Roseobacter denitrificans OCh 114: one gene and its partner. The protein of the gene in region 1 interacts with the protein of each later gene in a pairwise test. Links are inferred from orthologs where the notes say so. Each region holds a gene or a part of one and is shown in the gene's direction. Other genes may lie near its edges. The genes, in order: accC and ribD.

The links.
Region 2: the proteins of accC (region 1) and ribD interact in binary tests that used the Escherichia coli proteins (3 or more experiments, as listed by UniProt). The link is inferred for Roseobacter denitrificans OCh 114 from one-to-one orthologs.

The regions. Positions count from the first base shown.
Region 1 is NC_008209.1:2,720,628-2,723,904, forward strand. The notes cover bases 301-3,256. They hold accC (acetyl-CoA carboxylase biotin carboxylase subunit), read left to right. Parts: upstream 301-1,080; coding sequence 1,081-2,433; downstream 2,434-3,256. Other genes in these bases: RD1_RS13110 (class I adenylate-forming enzyme family protein), read right to left, coding at 301-435; accB (acetyl-CoA carboxylase biotin carboxyl carrier protein), read left to right, coding at 587-1,069; aat (leucyl/phenylalanyl-tRNA--protein transferase), read left to right, coding at 2,446-3,078; RD1_RS13130 (DUF2155 domain-containing protein), read right to left, coding at 3,042-3,256. Outside these bases: more of RD1_RS13110, read right to left, coding at 1-300; more of RD1_RS13130, read right to left, coding at 3,257-3,277. UniProt on the Escherichia coli protein: This protein is a component of the acetyl coenzyme A carboxylase complex; first, biotin carboxylase catalyzes the carboxylation of the carrier protein and then the transcarboxylase transfers the carboxyl group to form malonyl-CoA.
Region 2 is NC_008209.1:1,727,778-1,730,868, forward strand. What follows is about bases 201-2,970. They hold ribD (bifunctional diaminohydroxyphosphoribosylaminopyrimidine deaminase/5-amino-6-(5-phosphoribosylamino)uracil reductase RibD), read left to right. Parts: upstream 201-932; coding sequence 933-2,009; downstream 2,010-2,970. Other genes in these bases: RD1_RS08295 (secondary thiamine-phosphate synthase enzyme YjbQ), read left to right, coding at 201-313; nrdR (transcriptional regulator NrdR), read left to right, coding at 448-915; RD1_RS08310 (riboflavin synthase), read left to right, coding at 2,153-2,746; ribB (3,4-dihydroxy-2-butanone-4-phosphate synthase), read left to right, coding at 2,817-2,970. Also shown: more of RD1_RS08295, read left to right, coding at 1-200; more of ribB, read left to right, coding at 2,971-3,091. UniProt on the Escherichia coli protein: Converts 2,5-diamino-6-(ribosylamino)-4(3h)-pyrimidinone 5'-phosphate into 5-amino-6-(ribosylamino)-2,4(1h,3h)-pyrimidinedione 5'-phosphate.

The DNA.
Region 1 (3,277 bases):
GCGTGGCACAATTACATCTATCGGCTCGTGCGCCCGGATGGCCTCGAACGCGGTGCCGGGCACCTCGGTCTGAGTTGTGCTGACACCGGCCTCAATGAGCGATGCGCTCAACTCCGGCGAGGTGAACACATGTTTGGCACCGCTGTTCTCAAGAATGAACGCCGCTTCACGGCCGTGTAACTTGGCATTGATCGGCACCGCCGCCGCCCCGACCGCCCAGATCCCGTAAAAGACGGTCAGATAATCCGGTACATTCGTCATGAACAGCGCCACGCGGTCACCCGACCCCACACCCTGCGCCAAAAGCCAGCCCGCCACGGCGCGGGCATCGCGCCAGAACTGGCCGTAGTCCGCCACACACTCTGTACCGAGAAAAAGCGCGGGTCGCCCGGGCGTGATCTGCGCCTGTCGCTCAAGCCAATGTGCGAGGTTCATCCCTTGCTCCTTTTGCGGGATTGGAGTTTACCTGCTCTGCGCGGCGCTGCAATAGGCGGGTTTCCATGGCGTCACCCTTCGCATATAACGAGCGCGCAAGAACAAGGGCCGACGCCGATACGGCCTGCCCAGAATATGGTCGAGGAATTCAATGACAAAAAAGAACCATGACGCAGATGTGGCATTTATTCAGGCCCTTGCAGAATTGCTGCGCGAGAATGACCTGACCGAGCTTCAGGTCAAAAGGGATTATGGCGCGGATGACAGCCTGAACGTGCGGGTCAGCCGACACCAGCAACAGGTGTTCACGCAGGTTGCCTCCCCCAACCCGGCTCCGGCGGCCGCGGCAGCACCTGCTGCTGCCACCCCTGCGGAAACCGTGGACGATCCCGCCGATCTGCCGGGTGCCGTAACCTCGCCCATGGTCGGCACGGTCTATATGCAGGCCGAACCCGGCGCTCCCGCGTTCATATCGGTTGGTGCCCAGGTGGCCGAGGGTGACACCTTGCTGATCGTCGAAGCCATGAAGACCATGAACCACATCCCGTCCCCAAGATCCGGCATCGTAAAACGCATTGTCGTCGAAGATGGCGCCGCAGTCGAATTCGGCACCCCGCTCGTTATCCTCGAATAGGAGCGACCAGCATGTTCAACAAGATTTTGATTGCCAACCGGGGCGAGATCGCGCTGCGCGTTGTGCGGGCCGCGCGCGAGATGGGCATTGCCTCAGTTGCGGTACACTCGACTGCGGACAGCGACGCGATGCATGTGCGCATGGCCGATGAAAGCATCTGCATCGGTCCACCGGCGAGCCAGCAAAGCTATCTGTCCTTTCCCGCCATCATTTCTGCCTGCGAAATTACCGGCGCAGAGGCGATACATCCGGGATACGGGTTCTTGTCCGAAAACGCGGGCTTCGTGCAGATCGTCGAAGATCACGGGATCAGCTTTATCGGGCCGACCGCCGAGCATATTCGCATCATGGGCGATAAGATCACCGCCAAGGAGACGATGAAAAACCTCGGCGTGCCCTGCGTGCCCGGCTCTGACGGCGGCGTTGCAACGCTGGAGGAAGCGCAGCGCATCGGTGCGGAAATCGGCTATCCCGTCATCATCAAGGCAACCGCGGGCGGGGGTGGGCGCGGCATGAAAGTTGCCCAGAACGCGGAAGAGATGGAAAAAGCCTTTCTGACCGCGCGCGCCGAGGGCAAATCGAATTTCGGCAATGATGAGGTCTATATCGAGAAATACCTCACCACACCCCGCCACATCGAGATACAGGTGTTTGGCGATGGCAAGGGCCGCGCGGTGCATCTGGGCGAGCGGGATTGTTCATTGCAGCGCCGCCACCAGAAAGTCTTTGAAGAGGCTCCTGGCCCATCCATTTCTGCCGAAGAGCGCATGGCCATCGGCAAGGTCTGCGCGGATGCGGTGGCGCGGATCAACTACATCGGCGCGGGCACGATCGAATTTCTCTACGAAAACGGTGAGTTCTACTTCATCGAGATGAACACGCGGCTGCAGGTTGAGCATCCGGTGACCGAAGCGATTTTCGGCGTAGACCTTGTGCGCGAACAGATTCGCGTGGCCAGCGGTATGGAGATGTCCTTCCGGCAGGAAGACCTGACAATCAACGGACATGCCATCGAAGTGCGCATCAATGCGGAGAAACTGCCGAATTTCTCACCCTGCCCCGGCCGCATCACGCAGTATCACGCGCCCGGCGGTCTTGGCGTGCGGATGGATTCCGCGCTTTATGACGGCTATTCGATCCCGCCTTACTACGACAGCCTGATCGGCAAGCTGATCGTGCATGGCCGTGATCGACCCGAGGCGCTCGCACGGCTGCATCGCGCGCTGGGGGAGTTGATCGTTGATGGCGTTGATACGACGGTGCCGCTCTTTCATGCCCTGCTGGAAGAAGAAGCCGTTCTGTCGGGTGGCTACAACATTCACTGGCTGGAGCAGTGGCTGGACGCAAACCTCAGCGCAACTTAAGGGTTTGTCGTCATGCGATTGACCCCGGATGTGCTGATGCAGGCCTATGCCACGGGCATTTTCCCGATGGCAGAGCATCGCGATGATCCGGACATTTTCTGGGTTGATCCCCTGCGCCGGGGCATCATGCCGCTGCGCGGGTTTCATATGTCCCGTTCCTTGCGCCGTCAGATGCTGCGCACGGCGTTTGATATACGGATTGACCAGGATTTCGCCGGCGTCGTGGACGGGTGCGCGGATCGCGCCGACACCTGGATTAATGACGAAATCCGCCGTCTTTACAACATCTTGCACGCGCAGGACCGGGCCCATTCGCTTGAAGTCTGGGAAGGCGACACGCTGGTCGGCGGGGTCTACGGGGTTACGCTGGGGGCTGCGTTTTTTGGCGAAAGCATGTTTTCACGCCGCAGCAACGCGTCGAAAATTGCGCTGGCCTGTCTGGTGGACCGGCTGCTTGATGGTGGCTTTGCGCTGTTTGACACGCAATTCCTGACCGAGCATCTCGCCTCTCTCGGTGCAATCGAAATAAGCCGGGCGCAATACCAAAAGCGGCTTCAGGAAGCCTGCGCCCGCCCGGCCAGTTTTCTCAATCCGCCTCTGCGCAGCCCTCAGGAGGTCGTGCAGCGCATCACCCAGATGTCATAGCGCGGATGATCCATCGCAGAAAGCGCCGGTGAAGATGCGATCATCCAGCCGGAAAAAATGAAAGCGCCGGAATCAATGTCGCGCACCTCAAGCGAGGCAAAGGCATCGCCGGACGGGTTTCCGACGGGATAGCGGCAGGCGTTCAACCGGATGCTGATCCGGTCCAGTTTCGCTGTCTGACCCTTTGGCACGATAATTT
Region 2 (3,091 bases), 990 kb from region 1 along the record:
GGTGCAGCACACGTCCGCATCGCTTTTGATCCAGGAAAATGCCGATCCGGATGTGCAAACCGATTTGCAGGCGTTTTTCAATCGTCTGGTGCCGCCTGCGGACGACCCAAGAATGTCCTATCTGAGCCATACGTTGGAAGGTCCGGACGATATGCCTGCGCATATCAAGGCGGCGATCCTGCCGGTGAGCCTGTCCATTCCGGTCGCGGCGGGGCAGCTTCAATTGGGCACATGGCAGGGGATTTATCTTGTGGAGCATCGCCGCCGCCCGCACCGCAGGCGGGTGGCCGCGCACTTTAATGCTGACCGATAAGACACGGTTTTTGCCACAACATGTGGGATGATAATTCGCCTCTACCCAAAACTTAGGCGTTCGCCTATACTTGTGGATAAGTGGGGCGGCGATCCCACAACAAGAGGCAGAGACTGGAATAAGGGGGACGGCCGATGCGCTGCCCGTTTTGCGGAAATATTGACACTCAGGTTAAAGACAGCCGTCCGGCGGAGGACCATGTCTCCATCAGGCGACGCCGGTTTTGCCCGGCCTGTGGGGGGCGGTTTACGACCTATGAACGTGTGCAGCTGCGCGATCTGGTTGTGATCAAATCCACCGGCAAACGAGAAGATTTTGATCGCGACAAGCTGGAGCGCTCCATCCGCATATCCATGCAGAAACGACCCATTGATCCCGAACGGATCGACCAGATGATATCGGGCATTGTGCGCCGGTTGGAAAGCATGGGCGAAACCGACATCGGCTCCAAACAGATCGGTGAGATCGTGATGGAAGCGCTCGCGCGGATCGACACCGTTGCCTATGTGCGTTTTGCCAGTGTGTACAAGAACTTTCAGGCCGCAGATGATTTTGACAAGTTTGTCAGTGAATTGCGCCCGGACGTTCCCGGCGACGAGTGACCGAGGCGTCCCGCTACATGGCGCTGGCCCTGTCGTTGGGGCGGCGGGGCTTTGGTCGTGTATGGCCGAACCCGGCCGTGGGCTGCGTGATTGTCAAAGACGGCCGGATTATCGGGCGCGGCTGGACCCAACCGGGGGGCCGTCCGCATGCTGAGACGCAGGCGCTGGCGCAAGCCGCGGCGCAGGCGCGCGGTGCTGACGTCTATGTGACGCTGGAACCTTGCGCACATCACGGCAAGACCCCACCCTGCGCAGAGGCATTGGTCAGGGCGGGCGTTGCGCGGGTTTTCGCGGCCACCGGGGACCCGGATCCGAGGGTGCATGGTGCAGGTTTTCGCGCCTTGGAGCAGGCGGGCATTCATGTTCAGTCAGGCATTTTGGAAGCGCAGGCGCGCCGGGACAACGCGGGGTTTTTTGCGCGCGTGGAACTGGATCGCCCTTTCATGACGCTCAAGCTTGCGGGCAGTTTTGACGGGCGCATTGCAACCGGCACAGGCGAGAGCAAGTGGATCACGGGCCCGCAGGCACGCCGCGTGGTGCATGCATTGCGCGCGCGGCATGATGCGGTGATGGTGGGCGCGGGTACGGCGCGCAAGGATGACCCGGCGCTGACCGTCCGGGACCTTGGCACCGCGTGGCAGCCTGCGCGCGTTGTGATCAGTCGCAGGCTTGATGTGCCGCTGATGGGGGTCTTGGCCCGCACGGCGACCGAGGTGCCGGTGATCTTATGTCATGGCAAGGACGCTGACCCGCAGTTGATCCGAACCTGGCAGGATTTGGGGGCTGTCCTGCTGCCCTGCGCGGCGCGGGGTGGGCAATTGGACCCTGCGGATGTGATGCGCCAACTGGCGGGGCATGGTCTGACGCGGATCTTTTGCGAGGGGGGCAGCGCCTTGGCGGCGTCTTTGTTCGAGGCCGACCTTGTGGATGAGTTGATCGGCTTCACCGCAGGTCTGGCGATCGGGGCGGAGGGGTTGCCGTCGATCGGCGCCTTGGGGCTGAGCAAATTGTCTCGCGCACCGCGTTATGACCTGCGCAGCACGCAGACCGTCGGCCCGGACGTCATGCACATCTGGGAGCGTGCGCAGCCCTGATTGACACGCGGGGCAATGAACGCTTCTGCCACCGGTTGCACGGTGCACGAATGCCAGCCGCAAGGCCGTGACGCGCTGCGGGGGCTTGTCAGCTTTGGGTCGCGCCGCTACGTCATCACAAACACCAGCACGGCGGGGCTTTCATGTTTACGGGAATCATTACCGACATCGGCACGATCATCGACCTCAAGCAGGAGGGCGACCTGCGGGCGCGCATTCGCACGGGTTATGATACGTCCGGCATTGATATGGGGGCCTCCATCGCGTCGGATGGTGTCTGCCTGACCGTGGTCGATCTCGGGCCGGATTGGTATGATGTGCAGATCAGCGCCGAGACCGTGAGCAAGACGAACCTCACCCAGTGGGCCGTCGGCGGTCGCGTCAACCTCGAACGCGCGTTGCGTGTGGGCGATGAGTTGGGCGGCCATATCGTGTCCGGGCATGTGGACGGTGTCGCCGAGGTCATCGCGGTCACGGAGGAGGGCGACAGCACGCGGGTGACACTGCGCGCCCCTGAGGCACTGGCACGGTTCATCGCGCCCAAAGGGTCGGTGGCCCTCAACGGGACCTCTCTGACGGTGAACGAGGTCGACGGCAGGGACTTCGGGATCAACTTCATTCCCCATACGAAAGAAGTCACAACATGGGGCGGTGTGCGCGTTGGGGATGCGGTGAACCTTGAGATTGACACGCTGGCCCGTTACGTCGCGCGTCTTGCGGAAATGCCTGCGCATTGAACCGGGGGCGGCTGGTCAAGCCTTGCCGCTTGGTCTATGAGCCTGTCCCAGACAAAGAGGCGTGCATGCTATGACATTTGAAACATCCGGCCCAGTTGAGCGTGAGCTGCGCGACAGCATCTCACCCATCGAAGCGATCATCGAGGATGCCCGTCACGGTCGGATGTTCATTCTGGTCGATCATGAAGATCGCGAGAATGAAGGCGACCTCGTGATCCCCGCACAATTTGCCGACGCGCAGGCGATCAACTTCATGGCCACCCATGGCCGTGGGCTCATCTGCCTGCCCATGACCTCGGAGCGCATCGAAACGCTGGGTCTGCCGATGATGGCGGTCAACAATTC